Regions from separate parts of the Shouchella phoenicis genome, predicted to be linked through region 2. Evidence: a T-box and tRNA genes for the amino acid it is inferred to sense, from the RefSeq annotation. Region 2 holds a T-box; the other holds one or more tRNA genes.
The links. A T-box is a leader RNA that pairs with one kind of tRNA and senses whether it is charged. The one in region 2 lies ahead of tyrS (tyrosine--tRNA ligase), so its partner is inferred to be a tRNA-Tyr.
Positions count from the first base shown of each region.

Region 1 (11,438 bases), 2.5 Mb from region 2:
TCACAGATACCACCTGCGGTTCAATTGAAACCGACAGATCACTAGGGAAATTCCGATGGCTAACGGCTAGCTGATGCCTGCCCTCATCTTCTATGTCTGACGCATCTACAAACACTTCTGTTGAGCGATTGCTTGTAATTTGAAACAAGGAGATAGAGACTTGTGAACCTCGAAGTTCAACATCTACTGCTCCCGGTTCTTCAACAAGTTCAAACCGCTCTTCATCATAAATCACTTCAACAGACTCATCTTCAATCACAAATGGGGCACTAGGCGTGTCTGGTAACAAAGAAGGAGAGCCAATGTTGCTTTGATTCACCATAAAGAAAAGCATTAATGCAATAAAAAACGCCAAAATTCTTACAAACCAAATGCTATTTAACATTCTATCCATCTTTTTTACCTCCCCACTGCCAGCGTGTTTCGGTAGTTGTTGAAGGCTTTAATAAGTTTTGTTCCAACAAATCTTGCAGCTGTTCCTTTGTTAAATCTCGATAGAGCGTTCCTCTTTTTGAAATCGAAATCGCCCCTGTTTCTTCAGACACAATAATGGTGACCGCATCAGTGACCTCACTGACACCAAGGGCCGCTCGGTGCCGAGTTCCAAGCTCTTTTGAAATCGAACTATCTTCAGATAACGGTAAATAACAACCTGCCGCAAGAATTTTATCGTTTTTCAACACAATCGCACCGTCATGCAAAGGAGTATTTGGAACAAACAAATTTATTAGTAACTCTGAAGAAATATTCGCATTTAGCGGAATTCCAGATTCCGCATAATCATTTAAACCTGTTTCACGCTCAATTGAAATCAATGCGCCGATTCTTCGTTTTCCCATATAAACCGATGCTTTTACTAACGCATCGATCGTCGGCTTTAACGCATCGTCTTTTTGCGCAGAACGACTATTAAAGAGTCGACTCCGACCAAGTTGTTCAAGGCCTCTCCTTAATTCCGGTTGGAAAATAATAATAATCGCCAATAAGCCAAACGTAGCCGTCTGTCTTGTTATAAACTCTAACGTACTTAAGCCAAGAAAATTACTAATAAACCAGACAATAAAGATCGCAACAATCCCTTTAACAAGCTGAACCGCTCGGGTGCCGCGTATAATCATAATTAATTTATAAACAACATATGTAACAAGTAAAATATCGACAATTTGCCCGATATATACTAGCCACGGAAACTGATCAAGATTAGCAGAAAGCATATCCGCCCCTCCACATAAACAAACTCTTCTTTATACTTTTGACACAACTTACCATTGCTATACAAATCCGTGTCAAACGTTATCATTATACCATTATCTTCATATAAAGTTAAAGGAGTTCCCGTTTTACACAGAAACCCCATGTTCTTTTACGTTTGTTCTTATTTATATTCGTTATCTCGTACGAAAAACAATTTGATAAAACCAATGATTTCGCGATGACAAGCTCAAGCCCGATTATAGCTTACATTTCTTAATCATCAGCTGTCTCGATTAAGGAATCCAAACACATCGGTGAAAAAGCCTTTCGTGTTATACCAAATCCATGATAAAAACTGATCAACTTCCTCAATCTCTCCGGTTACTTGGTTAGGTGATGCATAGAGAGACTCCTTATTAAAAGAACTATTTAATAAGAGAATATCCCCGCGAACTTCTCCCTCAAGCTCTAACTCCCCATTCCGCACCATCAGATCACCTTCAATTACCGCACCCTCTGGCACAGTCACAACACCGGTTTCCTTATTAATGACAAATGGTCCATTACCCGATACAGCAATTCCGTCGTTTTGGTTCCAAGTCGAAAAGACTGCCGTGGACATCATTAGAAAAAACACTGCGGCAGCAACTAAAATCGGATGCTTCTTTAAGAACCGTTTCACTTTCGTTCCATTCTTCTTCTTTTTCGGCAGATTCGCCATAATACCTGCTGTAAAATTGGCAGGCGCTTCTATATGAGACGAACTTTGAATAAAAGCAATAGACTTCTTCAGTTCGTTTACATGTGTTTGACAATGGGAACACGTTTCTAAATGAGCATATAAGCGTTCCTTTTGCTCATGTGTTGCATCCCCATCTAAATAAATGTGTATCAGTTCATTGTAAGAATGACAGTTCATAATGTGTGCCACTCCTCCTTATTTAAACATGTCGCATACGTTTGCGTAACGCTTCACGACCGCGATGAATTCGAGTTTTCACTGTTGCAACTGGCAAGTCCATAACTTCACTAATTTCTTTTAAAGATAAATCTTCTAAGTACTTTAGAATAATAGCAGTACGATATTTAGGCGGTAAATGATTAATTTCCGATTGAATCCAATCCTGTAATTCTAACTGAACCACTTGGTCCTCTGGTAAATCATCTGTTGCAGCAAGCTGAGACTCATACGTGATCGCTTCCGTTCCTTTAACATTGTCCTGCAAATGAACATCTGGCTTCCGCTTCCTTAAACGATCAATTGCCACATTTGTAGCAATTCGAAAAACCCACGTAGAGAATTTCCGATTCACATCGTATTTATCTAGATTTGTATACACCCTGAGAAACGCCTCTTGCGCCACATCTTGCGCCTCTTGAGGATGACCAACCATCCGATAGGCGACTTGATAAACTTTGTCTTTGTACAAATCAACTAACTCTGAAAATGCTTGGTCATCACCCTGTTTAATTTCCAATATTAAGCGTTTTGTTAACGAATCCATGACATCCCCTACCTACATGTAACTTACGGAATACACTAGAATTAAGTTTCGTTTTTTATAATAACAGAAAAATTAACTTTTTTCTTAATTATGGAAGGATTTTTCTCTTTTTACACCGAATTGTTCCTTAATAAAGAAAGGGAGGTATGGCTATGTCGAATGCGCATCTTGTTTGTCCATTATCACGTTCAATTGAAGACGTACGAATGGAACTAAACGACTCAGCAACAGTGTATTCTTTAAACTCACCGCATATGTTGAGATTGAGTCGAAAGCTAGATAGCCTGCTCAATCAATACGAAAACCTTTCCAATACTCAAGCATAAATCAAATGATCTTTTCATAAAAAGAAAGCGACCACCCAGGTGGTCGCTTTCTTCTTTTCATATGGAGCCTAGCGGGATCGAACCGCTGACCTCCTGCGTGCAAAGCAGGCGCTCTCCCAGCTGAGCTAAGGCCCCTAACAAAAAACGACTTATACAAGTCGTTTTCGTATGAGCCATGAAGGATTCGAACCTTCGACCCTCTGATTAAAAGTCAGATGCTCTACCAACTGAGCTAATGGCTCGATGGCTGGGCTACCTGGGATCGAACCAGGGAATGACGGAATCAAAATCCGTTGCCTTACCGCTTGGCTATAGCCCAATCATAAAATGGTGGAGGGGGACGGATTCGAACCGCCGAACCCGGAGGGAGCGGATTTACAGTCCGCCGCGTTTAGCCACTTCGCTACCCCTCCACATTTGGAAAGTATGGTGGAGGATGACGGGATCGAACCGCCGACCCCCTGCTTGTAAGGCAGGTGCTCTCCCAGCTGAGCTAATCCTCCAATTTAGCTTCAGATAAGCGACGAATTTCTTTGACCAATCCATGTCTTTCAGTCGGTCATGTACCGATGTACACTCCCTTCTTCAAGCACTTTTTGTCCTCGAACTTCTTACTTCTCTTTGCTAATTATGTATGCCCGGCAATGTCCTACTCTCACAGGGGGAAGCCCCCAACTACCATCGGCGCAAAAGAGCTTAACGACCGTGTTCGGCATGGGAACGGGTGTGACCTCTTTGCTATTACCACCGGACTAATATTATGTACCCGACAGAAGCATATTGTAAACAAATAATATTACAATGACCCGTACGGGATTCGAACCCGTGTTACCGCCGTGAAAGGGCGGTGTCTTAACCGCTTGACCAACGGGCCGCTTACTGACAAGTTATATAATAACAAATTGATTTCGTCTGCGCAATAGTTTTTATATATTTTTTTAAATGAATTTCCTTGCCTAGTATAAACACATTTCTCGGCTTCTATTCACTTCTTTTAAATTCATTTGCCCAGATTTGTCGCCAAAACTGGATTTTCGCATAGGGTATATTATTCCTAATGCAAAGGTGGTGTACACACATGGGTTACTACGGCGGAGGTTACGGCTATGAAGGTTACGGCTACGGACCAGTAGGCGGTGCTTGTGGCGGTGGCGGCAGTTACGGTGGCGGATTCGCGCTAATCGTTGTCTTATTTATTCTTTTAATTATCATTGGAGCGGCTTACGTAAACTAACTCGTGCACCCCACATGCAGACGTTGAAACGTTTGTTAAACAACCGACTCGATTTAGAGTCGGTTGTTTTTAGTCTTTCTATAAACTGTCTCTACATAAATGATAGCCATGTAAAAATTTTTATTTTCCTATTAACTCTGATACCGTGACAAACGTATACCCTTGTTCTTGTAAAGCTGGAATAATCTCATCCAATGCATCAGCAGAATAAATTTCTGGGTTTTCAGTATCCACGTCACCACCATCATGCATTAATATAATACTGCCTGATTGCGTATTCGTTAAAACTGTCTCCGCCACTTCCGCAGCCGGAATACCAGACCAGTCTAGTGTGTCTACATCCCATCCGATAATAGAGTAGTCTAATGCAACAAGACGCTCTGTTTGCTCTCTCGTAATAAAGCCATATGGCGGACGGAACAAGCTCGTCGTTGATCCGGTTACACTTTTAATCGCTTCATTTGTTTGATTCACTTCTTGCTCAAGCTCTGCCACACTTAAATCCGTTAAGTTTGGATGCGAATATGTATGGTTGGCAATCTCATGTCCACCTGCCTGCACTCGACTAAGCAATTCAGGATCATCATTCACTCGCATACCTAACACAAAAAATGTTGCCGGCACATTGTATTCTTCAAGCTTATCCAACACTTGTCCTGTAAAGCGCGCATCTGGCCCATCATCAAACGTTAAAGCAATCTGGTTACTTGAACGATCCCCATTCACAAATACATTATTCGGAAACTCTCCTTGCAATTGCGGAAGCGGGACCGTTTGAGCTAGCGCTTCATTCGTTAAAAACGAACAAGCCACCAACAAACTGAGGATCAACATGATTCGATTTTTCATCATTACATAGGCTCCTTTTACGTGATATCTTTTAGCTTTTGTTAGAATGCACTTTTTTATGTCCATTTCACAAAAAAGAGCGATCGCCTTTTGACGTCGCTCGATCCTAACTATGTATGTTCCTTATTTTCCACGGTCTCGTCCACAACTTTTACATCGCCCATCTTTACGAAGTGGCGCATCACAGAAGCCACAATATTTGATGATTACCAATTCACCCATTTCTTCACCTCGCCACCCTTTTCCCCTTTGCTCTTTAGCCAAAACAAGAAAATCATTGTAAACTATAGAGAAAACAGGAGGAGGGTTGGCTTATGTCATTTACCGTGTATTACGATTACCACGACGGCGTCGAAGTTCCTATTTGGATTGTGGTTTCATTAAAAGAGGTCGACATCGACACAGACAAACAAACACTTACGCTAACGGCGCAAGCTCCCTTTCACAAGCAAGCACGAGAAGATTTTGACCCTGACCAATTGAATGTCACCGTTACGATGAACGAGCTAATGATTGGATCTTCGCCAAACACGTTTACGATTAATATAAGACCCATTCAAGATCGCTTGGAAGAACACGGCATAGCAATAGAAGAGATTGATGGTCTCATCTTGCTCGTTGCTGATGTAGAAGAGCTTCTACAATTTACCTTGTAACCCAACAAAGACACCTCCTCAACTAAAGAGAAGGTGTCCATTTTTCTAAGAAGGATCGTAAAAAATCGGTGCATTCGGTCCTAACTCCACGCCTAAGAAAATCCAGACTAAGAGCATAACGATCCATGAAAGTAAGAAGAAGATCGAGAAAGGGACCATTGTCGAAATTAACGTTCCTATTCCCATCTTTTTATCGTATTTTTGCGCAAATGCAATAATCATTGCAAAGTACGTCATTAATGGTGTAATAATATTTGTCGCCGAATCCGACACGCGGTAAACCGCTTGTGCAAGCTCAGGAGAATACCCTGTCTGCATCATAATCGGAACAAACACTGGTGCCATCATCGCCCACTTCGCAGATGCACTTCCAATAAAGAGATTTAAAGTGGCTGTAATTAAAATAAACCCGATAATAACTGGAATGCCATCAATATTAAGTGAAGTCAGCAATTCTCCGCCATTAATACCTAGAACTAGATCTAAGTTTGATTGGCCGAAGAACGACACAAATTGACCAGCCGTAAAGGCTAACACAATGAACATCCCCATCGACGCCATGGTGTCTGTCATCTGCTTTGCCACATCTTTATCGCTACGAATCTCTTTTGTTGTAATTCCATAAACAAGACCAGGAATTAAGAAAAGAATTAACATCACAACAACGAGTGAATCCATGAATGGCGAGTTTACAATTGGCATAGATGGATCATCGCCACGCATTGGTCCCCACTCAGGAACAATTAATAAACTCATTAAACCAGCCGTAATTAAGATTGAAATACCCGAAAATTGTAATCCTTTTTTCTCAACAGGTTTTAAACGATCAAGGCTCCCACGATAGTCTCCTTTATACTCACCTAGACGAGGCTCAACAATTTTCTCAGAAACCCAAGTCCCAACAATTGTTAATAGGAATGTAGAAGCAATGATGAACCACCAGTTCATCGCAATGTTCATTTGTTCCGCATATGCAGGGTCTATCGTAGCCGCAGCGGCCATCGTTAATTCCCCGAGCATTGGATCAGTTGCAGATAGTAATAAGTTTGCACTAAAACCGCCAGATACCCCAGCAAAAGCCGTTGCAAGTCCAGCAATCGGATGACGCCCCATTGCCGCATAAATCACAGCACCGAGCGGAGGAAGGACCACATAACCCGCATCAGACGCCACACTAGACATAATGGCAGCAAAAACAAGTCCCATCGTAACTAAACGACTTGGAATTGATAAAACAAAGCCTCTCAATGCCGCACTAATTAGACCACTTCGCTCACAAACCCCAATACCAATCATCGTCGCAAGCACAACGCCTAGAGGGGCGAAATTAATGAAATTATCAACCATACTTGTAAATATGTATGTAATTCCCTCACCAGACATCAGGTTGAAAACTTCAACAGTTTCTCCATCAACAGGATCTTGGACGCTTACATTAAAAGCTGACGCAACTGCAGATGCAATCATAACAACAAGCGCCAAAATCGCAAATAACGTAATTGGGTGCGGAAGACGATTCCCGCTCTTCTCAACAAAATCTAAGAACTTTTGAAACAGCCCTCGCCGCTTCTTCACACTTTGATTCTCTTCCATCTTACTTTATCTCCTCAATATAGTTAGAATAGAAACACCTTTCCCTTTATATGACAATTTGCGTTAAAAACCTACATGATTCATGATGCTTGTACACGTTACCATTGTCAATGAATTACCACTAAAAAGTAAAATTAAGACTATTAGCATAGTCACTTTGTTGCACGATTTACAGAATAAAAAGCCTCTCGTCACAACGAGAAGGCTTCCAGTCATTTTGTTTTAAAAACGGCATAAACAAATCCAACTAACTCATCGTTAGGATTATGCCACTGCGCTCCGATCATATAGTTAGACGACCCTTCCCCTATTTCCACTATGTTTGAAGATAGATGACGATTGTAGCCTGTTGTAGCTTCCTCTCCCCGAACATTAGCAAAAAAAAGAAAATCATCTGGAGCATTCCCCTCTTCCACATGTATCGTCACTTCTTCCGCAGCAATGTGATTTACCCCTAAATCATTCCATACAGCATCCTCAATGTGATCAATGTGAAAACCAACATGATTATCCGTACAATCCTGCCAACAGACAACACCTGCTTCTTGCTCGACCGCTTCATCCGAATCACGTAACACCACAATTAGTTCAGGCGGCGATTCCGCTAATTCGTCAGTACCACACCCTGTCATGACTAAACTCATTGCAATTCCGACTACGGACCACATAAATGCCTTCTGCAAACCATCACTCCATTAAAAAATTCTTTATTAATTGCAACTGATCCATATAGGAGAAAGAGAAAATAAGAAGTAACAACAAGACCACTCCTATAAAAACAAATCGCAGCTTTGACTTGTTCCAGTTTACAATGACAAAACCAATGTTCATCGCTATGATGGAACTAAACAGAAAACCTCTCATTTGTAAGGCATCAGCTGAATTCATTACAAACGTAAGCTCCTGCTCACTGTACTCGTTTTCACTTAACGAAACCGACTCTTGATTCAACACCCCTTTTGTGACCAAAAGATCTGCGTCCCTTTCTTCATAGGTATAAACACCAGGAAACAAGTTGAACATATACATCGCTACAGGTGTAACAATGAGCATGATGCCAATAACGATAATTCTCCATTTATGTTTAATGGACCTCACCCTTCCTTTTACTCTGAATTAACCGAAAATTAAATCTTCCAATTTTACCCTATTTATACGTTGGAATGCCACTTATAAGGAAGACATTTTACTAAAAATTAAACTGATCCTCTAATGAAGGATTGTCTACGGCATGTCTTCTTCCTCAATGAATTCATATTCTTTTGTGTATCTCCCTTTTGCTAATACTCTTACAAATGTGCCGGGTTCAAGCCTCGTACTCACACTAAATAAGACGCGTTTTGTCTCGTCATCCTCGTTCACCCCATCCAGTTCATACGTATACCTTCCATCATCATCAGAAGGTTCTCCAACGATTTCAACATATACATACTCTTCAGAAAGCAATGGATTCAAGCGATCAAACGTCTCACGCGATAAGACATATAGACTTGCGATAGCAAGAATGACAACAAAACACGAAATCAAGATTTTCTTCATCATCGATTATCTCCTTCCTTCAATTAACAAACATAGGTTACGTTCAGTGTAGCGCACGATAAACCTTAGGTCGTGCGATTCAGGTGACAAACAGGATGGTGATATGACAATATTGACATCTGCAAGACATGAAAAACGCACCACCCAAATGTAAGGTGGTGTGCTTTTTCAGATTGATTCTCTTTTTATTCTTTCATTTGGATGCTCGTTCCCAATCTTGCAAAGGGAATCTTTATCGAATCGCTCGCCCATATTGTTTCGGAGGAGACACGACCTTATGAATTTCCTTGATCGCATGCATCGCCCAGTATGGGTCATTTAACATGCCTCTTGCAACACCAATCAAATCTGCATCATTATTTGAAAGGACAGATTCTGCTACATAAGAGTTTTCTAGGCGACCAACTGCAATAATAGGCATGTTTAAACGTTCTTTAAATTGTCTAGCAAAAGGGACTTGATACGCAGGTGTATTTAACGGCTTCTTCTTCCCTGGTACCCCTTCACCCCCAGTAGATACATGAAAGATATCTACACCAGCTTCCTTAAACTGTTCTGCCATTTTTAAAGAGTGCTGACTATCATAACCTCCATCAATGTATTCAACCGCAGAAAGCCTCATTATAAGCGGCATATCTTCTGGCATCACAGATTTCACCGCCCTAATGACATCCACCCCAAATTTCGCTAAATCACCATAAATATCTGTCCGATTATTTATACTTGGTGACATAAATTGATGAAGTAAATATCCATGAGCGCCATGCAATTCGATTGTATCAAATCCCGCTTTTACCGCTCTTTTTGCAGCATCTTTAAAACTGTTAACAATTCGCTCTACCTCACCCGTTTCTAACGCTCGTGGATTTGTCAACTCACCACTTTTCGTTTCCTCAGGAATAACATCAGTAGGAATGTTTGATGCACCAACAGGTTGCATAGCATCCTCAGCCTTACGTCCGGCATGAGCAATCTGTATGCCAATTTTCGTACCATACTTATGGACTTCCTTTATAATCTCTTTATACGCCGGAATCTGTTCATCTGCCCATAAACCTAAATCTTGATTGGTAATACGCCCATCAGGTTCCACACCCGTCATTTCCATGATAATGAGTCCTGCACCACCTACCGCTCTTGATACGTAATGAACAAAATGCCAACTGTTTGGAATGCCATTTTCCTCATCAACCGAATATTGACACATCGGGGGCATAACGATTCTATTTTTTACATGTAAATTCTTCACTGAATAAGGGGTTTGTATGACTGACATCTAATCACTCCAATTATTATTTGTTTGCGCATGCAAATACATTCCCGTTAAATAAGATTATAAACACATCTTCTTTTTATGCAAGGATTTCCTTTTGAATCGATGTTTAATTGTATATAATCATCACTATAGATTGTTAAGAAAGAACGGAAGAATAGAGGTATAACGATGACAAATCAAGATGACTTTCAAATTGTTGATGCCTGGATTAATTATTCTAAATTTCATATTAGGATAACGAAAGCCATAAACCACGTATTAATGGAACACTATCACGTAGGATTAACAGACTTTTATTTTCTGTATTACCTAGGAGAATCACCTGAAAACGAGTTGCAGCAATCAGAATTACAAACCTTAACCCAATTAAGTCCAAGTGCTTTATCTAGAATGGTTTCAAGACTGAAAGAATACAAAGGGGTAACGATCCTTGAAAAAAAACCGCTCCCTCAAGACAAGCGAGGATACACCATTAAACTAACCGAATCCGGCAAAAAGCTCTTGAAAGAATTGATTACGACCCTAGAAACGAACCTTAACGCATCATTAAGCAAAGACGACATCACTCACATCTATTCATTAAGCACCGACTGAACGCATCTCCTACTTAATAGAACCCACAAAAGCCCGACTGAAGTTACTCTTCAATCGGGCTTTCAATCGCTAAGGCTGCTCACGATGGTTCGTATGGGTAGCAAGGGTTAGGATGCCAATTAAACCACATGGAACAGCTAGAAGTAACGTATACAAAATGTTCGCTTCAATATAAAAATGAAAAAAGAGAAACGCTACCAGTGCGACAGCAATGTAAATAAATCCAATTTTTTTCGAGAATTGAAATGGGTTGGCCACTAAAGCCACCTCCCTCCATTAATCAAAGCAGCTTGCCGCAGCTCCAGTTAAACCACCTGATACGCCGCCAATAATTGCGCCAGCACCTGTCCCAATAACCGGCACTGCACTACCAACTCCTGCGCCTGCAAGACCACCGGTGCCTGTTCCGCCTGCTGTACCAAGAACACATTTCCATGCGCTCATCGGCTCAATTGCATTCGGGTCTATTACTTCTACTTCAACAGCTCCATCTTGAATGACATAATTTAACTTCACTTCAGTCCCATCTTGATCAATCGTTGTGTCAGGTAGTACTTCCTCTTCATTTGTCTGTGTATTTAATAAAGAGACAACGCCATTCTCATCTTTTTTTGCTCCAACATCATCACCGTAGACAACTTCCATGTGGAATCATGTTTCTAAAACACCTTA
Region 1 covers NZ_JBDFMQ010000001.1:178,326-189,763, reverse strand. Annotated here, with positions in the region: gene ABC361_RS01110 (CdaR family protein) at 1-394, opposite strand, end outside; gene cdaA (diadenylate cyclase CdaA) at 387-1,214, opposite strand; gene ABC361_RS01100 (zf-HC2 domain-containing protein) at 1,475-2,125, opposite strand; gene sigW (RNA polymerase sigma factor SigW) at 2,136-2,699, opposite strand; gene ABC361_RS01090 (aspartyl-phosphate phosphatase Spo0E family protein) at 2,852-3,025, shown strand; tRNA gene ABC361_RS01085 (tRNA-Ala) at 3,088-3,160, opposite strand; tRNA gene ABC361_RS01080 (tRNA-Lys) at 3,195-3,267, opposite strand; tRNA gene ABC361_RS01075 (tRNA-Gln) at 3,270-3,344, opposite strand; tRNA gene ABC361_RS01070 (tRNA-Tyr) at 3,354-3,438, opposite strand; tRNA gene ABC361_RS01065 (tRNA-Val) at 3,453-3,528, opposite strand; rRNA gene rrf (5S ribosomal RNA) at 3,662-3,777, opposite strand; tRNA gene ABC361_RS01055 (tRNA-Glu) at 3,828-3,899, opposite strand; gene ABC361_RS01050 (YjcZ family sporulation protein) at 4,104-4,259, shown strand; gene ABC361_RS01045 (polysaccharide deacetylase family protein) at 4,380-5,111, opposite strand; gene ABC361_RS01040 (hypothetical protein) at 5,423-5,764, shown strand; gene ABC361_RS01035 (AbgT family transporter) at 5,810-7,357, opposite strand; gene ABC361_RS01030 (hypothetical protein) at 7,570-8,040, opposite strand; gene ABC361_RS01025 (hypothetical protein) at 8,045-8,455, opposite strand; gene ABC361_RS01020 (YxeA family protein) at 8,582-8,899, opposite strand; gene ABC361_RS01015 (NADH:flavin oxidoreductase/NADH oxidase) at 9,129-10,172, opposite strand; gene ABC361_RS01010 (MarR family winged helix-turn-helix transcriptional regulator) at 10,341-10,766, shown strand; gene ABC361_RS01005 (hypothetical protein) at 10,836-11,024, opposite strand; gene ABC361_RS01000 (hypothetical protein) at 11,043-11,411, opposite strand.
Region 1: it encodes a tRNA-Tyr, which carries the amino acid that the T-box ahead of tyrS (tyrosine--tRNA ligase) is inferred to sense. The anticodon was not compared.

Region 2 (11,438 bases):
AAAGATTCACGTACAGTTAAATTGCCAGCGTGCTGTGAATCAAAGTTCCCTATTGGGTCCCCATTCGATCGATACGTATCCGGTGTATCGGGAATGACTAGCCCAGGCTGGGTGACGCCAGCTTCCAAAGCGCCGGCAAACGGTAAAATCGGTTTAATGGTTGACCCTGGCGATCGTAACCGAGTTGTATGATTTAACTGGTTATCTAAATCTTCTTCTCGACCACCGACAAAGCTCAGAATCGCTCCTGTACGATTATCAATCATTACAGCACCAACTTCTTCCCGGTCTCCGCTACTATTGTTAGGGCCAAAATAGTAATCCGAAGCGCCAGCTGCTTCGTTCATTGCCTCATACAGGTCTTCATCAATCGTTGTGGAAATTTTGTAGCCGCCGTTTTCGATGCGATTGCGGACATCGGTGCGCATTTCTTCTTCTTCTAAATTTTGCGCGCTCGCGCTTAGTTGATCCCAGCCTTCAAACGCTTCTTTCTCCACAGAAAGAAGGGCTTCAGTAGCGCGGTCAAGAATTTCAGAAGTCAGTCTTGGGTTGCGCGCCATCGGATCAGGCGCGTATTCAATAAAATCCGCTGCCAAATCATACTCAAGTGCTTCATCACGCTGTTCTTGATCAATGTAGCCACTTTCGTACATACGGTTTAATACGGTGCGATAACGATTAAATCCAGGTTGCAAACCGTCTTCATCTTTTACTTCTGCATCACCAGTAAACGGCGTATACCCAAACGGGCTTTGCGGCATTCCAGCTAAATAAGCAGATTGTGCTAGGTTTAAATCTGAGGCTGGTACGCCAAAGATGCCCATTGCTGCGGCCTGCACACCTTCTACATTTCGACCAGAAGCATTTCGTCCAAATGGTACAACGTTTAGATAGGCCTCTAAAATTTCGTCTTTTGTCATGAAGTGTTCTAAGCGCATAGCTAACATAATTTCCGTTGCTTTTCGATCGAACGAGACTTCATTGGAGAGAACCTGTTGCTTGATTAACTGCTGGGTCAGTGTGCTTCCTCCCGTTTGGACAGAAGCATTGGAGAGTTCTTGCATCGTTGCTCGCAGCAGTGCTTTAGGGACGATGCCTTCATGTTCATAAAAATGCTCATCTTCTGTTGCGATAATGGCCGTTTTTACGTCATCTGCAATATCATCTAAGGTAATAATATCCCGTTCGACATCACTGCGAATTTTCCCTAAATACACATCGTTCGCTAAATAGATTTCACTTGTTTCTGTTAACGAGCCAACGTGCGTGCGCAAGTCTTCTTCTGTATACTCATCTTCGTCGTGAACAAGCGAGGCGAAATACCCCGCAGCGGTCCCTCCTGCAAGGACAATAAGTAAAAAGCCTATGATAAGTGCTACGAGCAATAAATTCCAAATAACTTGGTAGGTAATGCCTACCTTGTGAAAAAATTGAATGTCTGAGAGCTTTTGATTCATTTGCTCAAAAGACTGTCTTACATTAAATAGAAAAGATTTCATGTTTTCCCCCCTATAATGGTGAGTATACCATAAATAGGATAGCGGGCATACACGTTCTGTTGACTTTGAAAACCAGGTGTGATAAAACTATGCTTATATCTAAATACACAAGCGTTGAAAAGCCGAAGTATGCTTATAAATGGTAGCAATAGAGAGCTAGCGGGTGGTGAAAGCTAGCACGATTGATAAGCAGAATTACAGCTGGGAGCTTTCTTTGTGTTTCACACAAGGACGGGAAGACCGTTATTTATCGAGTGGGAGGTTTATAAACCTTCAACGAGGGTGGTACCGCGACGAATGTTCGTCCCTTTTAGGGAGGAGCTTTTTTTGTGTTTAAAAATAGAGGAGGAAGAGAGATGACGGAAGAAAAACAGCTTACGGCTGAGCAAGTTAGATTAGTGGATGAACAGGTTGAGACCCTTATGCGAGGAGTGGTCGAAATTGTTCCTGAAGAAGCATTTCGTAAAAAGATTGAAAAAAGTGTGCGCACAGGCAAGGCATTAAAGATAAAACTAGGGATGGATCCGTCTGCACCTGATGTGCACATTGGGCATACCGTCGTCTTACAAAAATTACGTCAGTTTCAAGATTACGGACATCATATTCAATTGCTAATTGGGGATTTTACTGGAAAAATTGGCGATCCGACCGGCAAATCGGAAACGCGTAAAGTATTAACTGATGAACAAGTAAAACAGAACGCGCAAACCTACGTAGAACAATACGGCAAAGTGTTAGATATGGAGAAAACAGAGATTCTTTACAACTCTCAATGGTTAACCGAGCTTAAGTTTGAAGATGTGCTGAATTTAGCTGGTCAAATGACGGTTGCGCGAATGTTAGAGCGTGAAGATTTTAATAAACGCTATAAGTCAGGTCAGCCTATTTCGGTTCATGAATTTTTCTACCCGCTTATGCAAGGATACGATTCTGTTGCAATGGAAACAGACATCGAAGTAGGAGGAACCGATCAAACGTTTAACCTTCTGATGGGAAGACAGCTGCAAGATGCGTACGGTAAAGAAAAGCAGGTCATGATGACGTTGCCGTTAATTGAAGGACTAGATGGCGTTCGGAAAATGTCGAAGTCGTTAAACAACTACATCGGAATTGATGAAGCGCCAAATGAAATTTTCGGCAAATCGATGTCGATTCCTGATGAGTTAATGGCAAAATACTTTAAACTTGCAACGGATGTTCCAATGGAAGAAGTAAACAAAATTGAAGCTGGTTTAAAAGATGGCTCGGTTCACCCACGTGATGCGAAAATGCGTCTTGGCCGAAAACTTGTTGAAATGTACCATGGGGAAGAAGCAGCCAAAGAAGCGCAAAGCTACTTTGAAACGGTCTTCCAAAAGCGAAATCTTCCTACTGATTTACCAGTTGTGGAATGGACGGGCGAACAAACCGTATCATTAATTGATTTGCTTGTTGAATTAAAGCTCCAGAATTCAAAAGGTGAAGCGCGCCGCATGATTCAAGGTGGCGGTGTGAAAATTAACGAGGAAAAGCAAGAAGATCTTCAAGCCATGATTACGGTAGAAGATGGCATGATTGTTCAAGTAGGGAAGCGGAAATTTGCTAAACTAAGCGTTTCTTAAGAAAGAAAAAGTGCTCCGATCAAAGTGGGAGCACTTTTTTTATGAATAAAAAAACGTCCACCTGATCAGGTAGACGTTCTTTATGAGATTATTAACGAGAATACCACTCAACGATAAGCGCTTCTGTAATTTCAGCAGGAAGCTCAGAACGCTCTGGGAAACGTGTGTATGTTCCTTCAAGCTTTTCTTCATCAAATGATACGTATGCTGGTGTGAAGTCATTTACTTCTAGAGATTCTTTTACCGCAGAAAGGGTACGAGAACGCTCACGAAGAGAAATCGCTTGACCAGGCTTTACACGGTAAGATGGGATATCTACACGAGAACCATCTACTGTTACGTGACCGTGGTTAACAAGTTGACGTGCCGCACGACGTGTACGAGCAAGACCTAAACGGTAAACAAGATTGTCTAAACGAGACTCAAGAAGAACCATGAAGTTCTCACCGTGGATCCCTGACATTTTGCCAGCATCGTTGAAGATACGAACGAATTGACGCTCGTTTACGCCATACATATGACGAAGCTTTTGCTTCTCTTGAAGCTGAAGCGCGTATTCGGATAATTTTTTACGTTGGTTTGGACCGTGTTGACCTGGAGCGTAAGGACGCTTCGCAAGTTCTTTACCAGTGCCGCTTAGTGAAACACCAAGGCGACGAGATAGTTTCCAAGATGGACCTGTATAACGAGACATAAGTAGTCTCCTCCTTGTTATTTTGATTTGCAAAATAACAACCTGTCTGACAATCTCTGAATGCAGGTTATTCCATTTTCATGTACCTTCGCTTCGACAGCTAGAAGTTACACAGTACACCTCATACCTTGCAGCCGCGAGGAATGGAATAAAACAAACAACAGTTTGTCTCGGCTGTCTTTCACACCGAATAATCATAACCGAAATACCGTTTAAAAGTCAAGGTTTGCGTTTAAGAAAGGTTCAATCGTTGCAACAAATTGTTCTAAATAGACTTGGTCCTCTTCTGAAAAGCGATCTTTTATTGGGCTATCAATGTCTAATACGCCAATCACGTTGCCGTTTTGACGAACGGGTATGACAATCTCAGAATTCGATGCGGCATCGCATGCAATATGGCCTGGAAAAGCATGAACATCTGCAACACGCATCGTTTGATTTTTAGAAACAGCTGTGCCACATACTCCTTTACCAATGGAGATACGTGTGCAGGCTGGTAATCCTTGAAAAGGTCCTAATACGAGCTCATTTTCTTTTAACAAGTAAAATCCAACCCAATTAATATCACCTAAAAATTGTCCAAGAAGGGCACTTGCATTTGCATAGTTTGCGAGTGTGCTTGTTTCGTCTTCAAGCAAGGCCTTTGCTTGCTTTAACAATAGCTCATACGCGTCTTTTTTGTTATCTGAGTAAGTGTTCGTCGTAAACATGACAGATTCTCCTTTTAAAATACAATAATCGCCTTTAAATCACGGGTTTTGTCTAAAAGTATTTGTTCTAAAATCCCAAGCTGAACAGGAGCTCGGGAATAGTAGAGCGAATACAGGTATAAAGATGAAAAGGGTTTGAAAAAAACCAACTTTACTCGGAGGTGACCTAATGAGTGATCAAACCAAAGAGTCCATTAAACATGCGGCTACCCGTTTGTTTTATACGCATGGCTATCATGGGACGTCGGTTCGAGATATAGCGAAAGAAGCTTCCGTCAATTCAGCGCTTATTTCCTACTATTTTGGAGGAAAACAACCATTATTTGAAACGTTAATGATCGAATTCTTTGAAGGCTACATTCAATCAATAGAAGAAGCCATGTATCAAGCAAATGTTGACGTTGATGCTGTGCTACCCCAATTGTTTAAGCACGTATTCACGTATCAACAGTCTTGCCATTTATTAGCTAGAATGGCTCATCGTGAAATGACGATGGACTCGACCCTTGTTCGTGAAGTGATGAGTACGTATTTAAGGAAGGAGCAGTTCCTGTTAGAACAAATTATTCACGTGTACCTTGATAGGAAGCAACTAAAGCGGATTCCGGTAGACTTAACTGTGCTGCATTTACGGAATATGTTAACACTTCCGTTCTCTTCTCCACAATATTTGCGTGAGTTATTTTTACTAGCGCCAGATGATCATTTGTTTATGAAACGGTATGTGTCTCATGCAGAACAGTGGATGAAGTCGTTGCTACTGACAAAAGACACGAAGCGGCTTCACTTAGTCCGAGGGTAAAAGCGCCGCTTGACCGCTTTGTAGGCCAGAGACTGTATGAGCGTCGGAACCGTAAATAAGCGGAATGCCCATCTTTTTAGCAACACGGGCAATTGGAAGAGGCGGGTACGTTTCTAAGCAATCAGGCTTTTTCATGCCGGCGCCGTTATAATCAAGCTGGAGTCCTTGGGCTTGAACTTCATTCAGGATGTCCATCCATTCCTGCTCAAAAAAATGACTCGCAGGGTAGCGTCGTTGATATTTACGACAAAGGGTCATATGGCCGATTCGCTTTGGTTTGTACTTGCCTAAGTTTGCTCTAAGGGAGCGAAAGACTGTCTGATAATACAACTTATAAACAGCATCGACACTACCTAGTTTGTTAGCGAGTGAAGCAAATGTGTCGGGACTAAAATCCATACATGTATAGGCTGAATCCGTTTGTAGAAAATGAACCGATAAAATGCTGTCATCTAAATGTGGACCGAATTCACTTAGCAAGTCTCTCGTTTCCGCTTCATAGCCAGCAATAAAATCAACTTCCATTCCCGTGAGTATGCGCAGTGAGCCCGCATACTCTTTTTTTAATTGCTTAATCGTAGAAAAGTAGTCACTTACGTCATGTATAGGCATGGCACTATCTTGTTCAGGTGTTGGGTCTGTAAAAGTTGGAGGAAGCGGCGCATGTTCGGTAAACGTCAGCTGCTTAGTTCCCTTCTTGATGGCTTCTTCACAATAAGCAGCCATCCTGTCATCAGAGCCGTGGGGGCAATACGGACTATGAACATGCCCATCAATATCGTGCATGAGAACCCTCCTTTTTCGTGTGATAGGACGAAGAAATGACTCAAATGTTAAAAATGTGAAATTTGTCAGCGAGTGATGTGTTGAATCTGCACACAAACTGTCGCTTTCATGATATTATAATACGTATTAGATATCGGATAAACTAGAAAGTTAGCAAAGTAAGGAAGAGCTTGTCGGAAGGGAGTCTCCAGTGAATATAATCATAACCATTGTTGTCGTCTTACTAGTCATTATTGTGATTGGCACAGTTTCTGGCATTTTGATTAGGCGAACAATACATAAATCAGTTGATGAATTAGACAATCGTAAAAACCAAATTTTAAATCGAAACATTTCAGAAGAAATATCAAAAGTGAAAAAGCTGAAGATGTCTGGTGAAACGGAACAGAAATTTGAAAGTTGGCGTAAAGACTGGGATGAAATACTTGAATCAATTTTACCTAGTATTGAAGAGCAACTCGTTGAAATTGAAGAACTAGCAGGAAAATACCGCATTACAAAAGCGAAAGATCAATTGAAATGGGCGGAAAATCGGTTAATTTCTGTTGAACAACAGCTTGATGTAATGGTTGAGGATATTGATAAACTCGTTTCTGCAGAAGAAAAAAATCGCAGCGAGATCGCTTCAATTAAAGAACTTTACCAAAACTTATCCACTGAACTGTTGAAAAAAAGAGGCTCATTTGGAGAGACGATTCAAGCACTTGATGAAGTCATGACGAATACGAAACAAGCACTTGTAGCGTTTGAAGAGTCCACTCAAAATGGAAGTTATTTGCAGGCTCGAAAACAATTGCTTGAAACGAAAGATTCTCTTTATATTTTAAATGAAAAAATGGAGCGGATCCCGTATCTTCTTATGCAAGTAAGATCCACCCTTCCAGGAGAATTGTCAAATCTTCAATTAGGTATTAAAGAGATGGAAGAAGACGGTTATCATCTTGAGACATTCTCATTTCATTCAAAGATTGGTACATTCAAGGAAGAAATTGACAAGGCATACATAGCTCTTAAAACGCTAGAAGTTGATGAGGCAGCGGCAACACTCGAAGACGTACAAGCTGAGATTGATAGCATGTATGAAACATTGGAAAAAGAAGCGACGTATAAGAGTAAGTTACTCGCACAAATTCCTGTATTGAAAGCGGAAATTGAAAAAGCGAATAAGAATATGAAACAGTTGTTAGATGAGACGACTCAAGTTGAAAAAAGTTATATGATCGCAAGTGAAGAGGTACAGCTTCAGCAAACCCTTCAAAAAGATTTGCGAAATGTACAAAGTCAGTTAACCGTCATTATGGACGTCTTTGAAAACCAAAAGCAAACATTCTCATCCATTTTTGAGATGACCGAAGACTGGCGTATTCAAATGGAAGAGTTGTCAAACGGCATTGAAGAAAGCATTGACCGACTGAGAAGACTGCGAAAAGACGAACTCCAAGCTCAAGAGACCGTAAGTCAATTAAGAGAGCTTGTGCTTGAGTCAAAGCGCTTGCTCTATAAAAGTAACCTGCCAGGTGTACCTGTTACCTACGTTGAATCACTTGATGAAGCAGAAGAAAAAATTAACAAAGCGCTAGAGGCACTCCAGTCGTTTCCCCTTGAAATGAGTCAAGTAGAAGCCCTCGTCCAAGAAGCGTCTGCTGTAGTTGAAAAAAATAGCAACGATATTCGAGAAATGGTGGAAACAGCGCAAATGGCCGAGCTTGCCATTCAATATAGCAACCGTTATCGTGGACAGGATGAATCCGTGCGAAAAGAGCTTGATGAAGCGGAGCAAGCCTTCTTACAGTATGATTATGAAAAAGCACTGTCGATTGTCCAGCATGCAGTTCAACGCTATGAGCCAGACTTAATGAACAAAGTGTCAAAACATATGAGTGCATAAACGAAGCTGTTTTCAGCTTCGTTTTTTGTCTGCAGTAGCTTCATTTCTGTGCTAAGATAAGCTTTGATTGTACAAGAACAATTGGTTACCAATAAAGGAGTACGTCCATGATTTATTTAGATAACAGTGCAACAACACGACCATATAAAGAAGTGTTAGACTTATATACAAAAATTTCGTATGACTACTTCGGCAACCCTTCTTCTTTACATTCGCTAGGGATGGAAGCCGAGCAGGTGATGAATCATGCTAGGAAAAAAATAGCACGATTTTTACAATGCCGAACGGACCAACTTGTTTTTACAAGCGGAGGAACAGAGGCAAATGTACTTGCAATAAGAGGGGTTGTTTCAACGAGTAAACCATCTCACATCATCACAACCACTGTTGAGCATGCATCGGTTTACGAGAATATTCGCCAATTAGAAAAAGAAGGGCATGACGTTACGTATATTCAAGCTGATTCGTTTGGAAGGGTGACAGTTAAGCAAGTGGAAGATGCGATTCAAAAAAATACAACCTTAGTGAGTATTGGGTACGTTCAAGGGGAGCTAGGGACGATTCAGCCAATTGAGGAAATCGCCAAGCTGATTCTTTTGTATCCACGAATTCACCTGCATGTGGATGCCGTTCAAAGTTTGTTGAAAATCCCAATGGACCCTGACATCATTCAATCCATCGATTTTATGACGTTGTCTGCTCATAAAATTCACGGAACGAAAGGGATAGGTGTTTTGTACGCACGAAATCCTTCTGTGCTGACAGCATTTATGCGTGGTGGAAATCAAGAACAAGCATTACGACCAGGAACAGAGCATCTAGCAGGTGCAGCTTGTTTTGCAAAAGCATTGGAAATGGGCGAAACCGATGTATCAAAAAACCACCAACGTTTACAAAGCTTTCGTGACAAGCTTCATAAAGCGCTCGCATCGATTGATGGTGTGTGGATTAATAGCCCGGAGCAAGACGGTGCCCCACATATTCTTAATATGTCGATCCCAAAAATCAAAGCAGAAGTACTTGTACAATCACTTTCGAAAGAAGACATTTACGTATCGACACAATCGGCATGTTCAACGAAGACAGGTGCACCAAGCCGGATCTTACTTGGTGCAGGTCATGATCACGTTCGAGCAGAGACCGCTATTCGGGTAAGTATGTCTTTTCTTACAACAGAGGAAGAAATTACGACGTTCATTGAGACAATGAAACGACTTGTTCCGTCACTTCAGGAGGTATATTAATGAAAATTGATCATATAGTTGTTCGCTACGGAGAGTTAGCGTTAAAAGGGAAAAACCGAAGCCATTTCGAAAAGCTATTACTTGCAAACATTCGAAAAGTGTTAAAGCCGTTTCAAGGCGTTACAGCGAGACGAATTCAAGGTCGAATTATTGTCCATCTGCATGGTGCTGATGAAAAGCCGGTTCAAGAAGCGTTGAAACATGTATTTGGGATTTATTCCTTTAGTTTGGCCATGCACGTTGAAAATGACACAAAAGCGATCCAAGAGGGCGCGTTATATTTTATTGAAAAGCTGCACCCAACAGTGAAAACATTTAAAGTTTCTTCAAGACGGGCGAACAAAGGCTTTCCAGTCAATTCACAAGAATTAAATCATGTGATTGGTGGGCATATTTTGCGCTCCTTAGATGGTAAGATTAAAGTAGATGTGCATAACCCTGATCTTGACTTATCCATTGATGTTCGAGATGCTGGCACGTATATTACAGGAGGAGCAATTGAATCTGCGAAAGGGCTCCCTGTAGGAGCGAGTGGGAAAATTTTGCACATGCTTTCAGGCGGAATTGATTCGCCAGTAGCTGCACATATGTTAATGGGGCGAGGAGCAGAAATTGAGATGCTTCATTTTCATAGTCCGCCTTACACAAATGAACGTGCAAAGCAAAAAGTACTTGATTTAACGAAAGAACTAACAAAATACGGCACAAGTATTAAGGTTCACCTTGTTCCATTTACGGATATTCAAACGCATATTCATAAAGAAGTCCCGTCAAATTATGAAATGACGATTATGAGACGAATGATGTTACGGATTGCAGATGCTTATGCACAAAAAAATGGCATTTTAGCGATCTCAAATGGCGAAAGTTTAGGACAAGTTGCTTCTCAAACGCTACACAGTATGAATACAATCAATGAAGTAACGAATCTTCCTGTTATTCGTCCGCTGATCGCCATTGACAAAGAAACAACGATTGCTTATGCAAAACGAATTGGTACGTACGAAACGTCGATCTTACCTTACGAAGACTGTTGCACGATTTTTCTTCCAACAGATTCAAAAACAAAGCCGAAACGCGAAGGCGCAAATAAATTTGAGCAATATGTAGAGATTGAAAAAAAATGTGAAGAAGCATTAAATGGCATTGAGACTGTTCATATCAATGCTTTTGAAGAGAATTCAGCAATCGAAAACTTATTTTAAAAATTTTCCAGTGAATTTTTGTGTATGTTCTTCCCTCTTTCGCACATTCTAGAAGTACCGAAGGAGGTGAAACAACATGGCAAACACAAATAACTTAGTCGTACCTGGTGTACAACAAGCTCTTGACCAAATGAAATACGAAATCGCTAGCGAATTCGGAGTAAACCTTGGTCCTGATTCAACTGCTCGTGCTAACGGATCTGTAGGTGGTGAAATCACTAAACGTCTAGTAGCTCAAGCTGAGCAACAAATGGGTGGATATCAAAAATAATTTCATAAGATGGCTAGGAGCAGGATTCCCTGCTCCTTTTTCATGTTTTCTTCTGAACACTAATGCTATACTAGTATTGGAATAAAAAGGAGGAGGAAGATGGGGACACTTCTTTATAATGGAACCGTTTTTACGATGGAAGCAGAAGGGAAGACCACTGAAGCTGTCTACATTGAAAATGGGAAGATCGTCGAAGTCGGGTTGTCTAAATCATTAGAAAAGAAATGGGCAGAAACCGCTTCAGAAATGAAAAACCTTAACGGTGCTTTTGTTTATCCAGGCTTTGTTGATAGCCATCTTCATCTTATTGCTCATGGGCAAAAATTACTTAAGTTAGACCTTTCTGAATCGACGAAACAAGAGGCACTCGCCCAATTAAACGATCTAACAGATGAAGAGGAAGAATGGATTGAAGCGCTTGGCTGGAATGAGCATAATGATCCCAACCATGAGCAATTAACTAGCTTAGATTTAAATCAGATTAGTCAAGAGCGTCCTATTTTTGTTATGCGCATTTGCCGACATGCGGCAATTGTCAATCAAACTGTGCTTGATTTAGCTGGCATTGACCGCTATACAAAAGATCCGGTTGGCGGGAGAATTGAGCGAGATGATAATGGAAATCCAAATGGCATTTTGCATGACGCAGCTGTTCATCATGTGCAAAGTCTTATGCCGCCTATGTCAAAAGCTCAAGTGAAAAAAGCGCTCCAAGTTGCAGTTGAAGATTGTTACAGG
Region 2 covers NZ_JBDFMQ010000001.1:2,637,578-2,649,015, reverse strand. Annotated here, with positions in the region: gene ABC361_RS14205 (transglycosylase domain-containing protein) at 1-1,499, opposite strand, end outside; T-box leader at 1,605-1,811, shown strand; gene tyrS (tyrosine--tRNA ligase) at 1,856-3,100, shown strand; gene rpsD (30S ribosomal protein S4) at 3,192-3,794, opposite strand; gene ABC361_RS14190 (GAF domain-containing protein) at 4,007-4,504, opposite strand; gene refZ (forespore capture DNA-binding protein RefZ) at 4,674-5,306, shown strand; gene hisJ (histidinol-phosphatase HisJ) at 5,292-6,092, opposite strand; gene ezrA (septation ring formation regulator EzrA) at 6,283-7,980, shown strand; gene ABC361_RS14170 (cysteine desulfurase family protein) at 8,088-9,224, shown strand; gene thiI (tRNA uracil 4-sulfurtransferase ThiI) at 9,224-10,429, shown strand; gene ABC361_RS14160 (alpha/beta-type small acid-soluble spore protein) at 10,506-10,700, shown strand; gene ABC361_RS14155 (amidohydrolase) at 10,800-11,438, shown strand, end outside.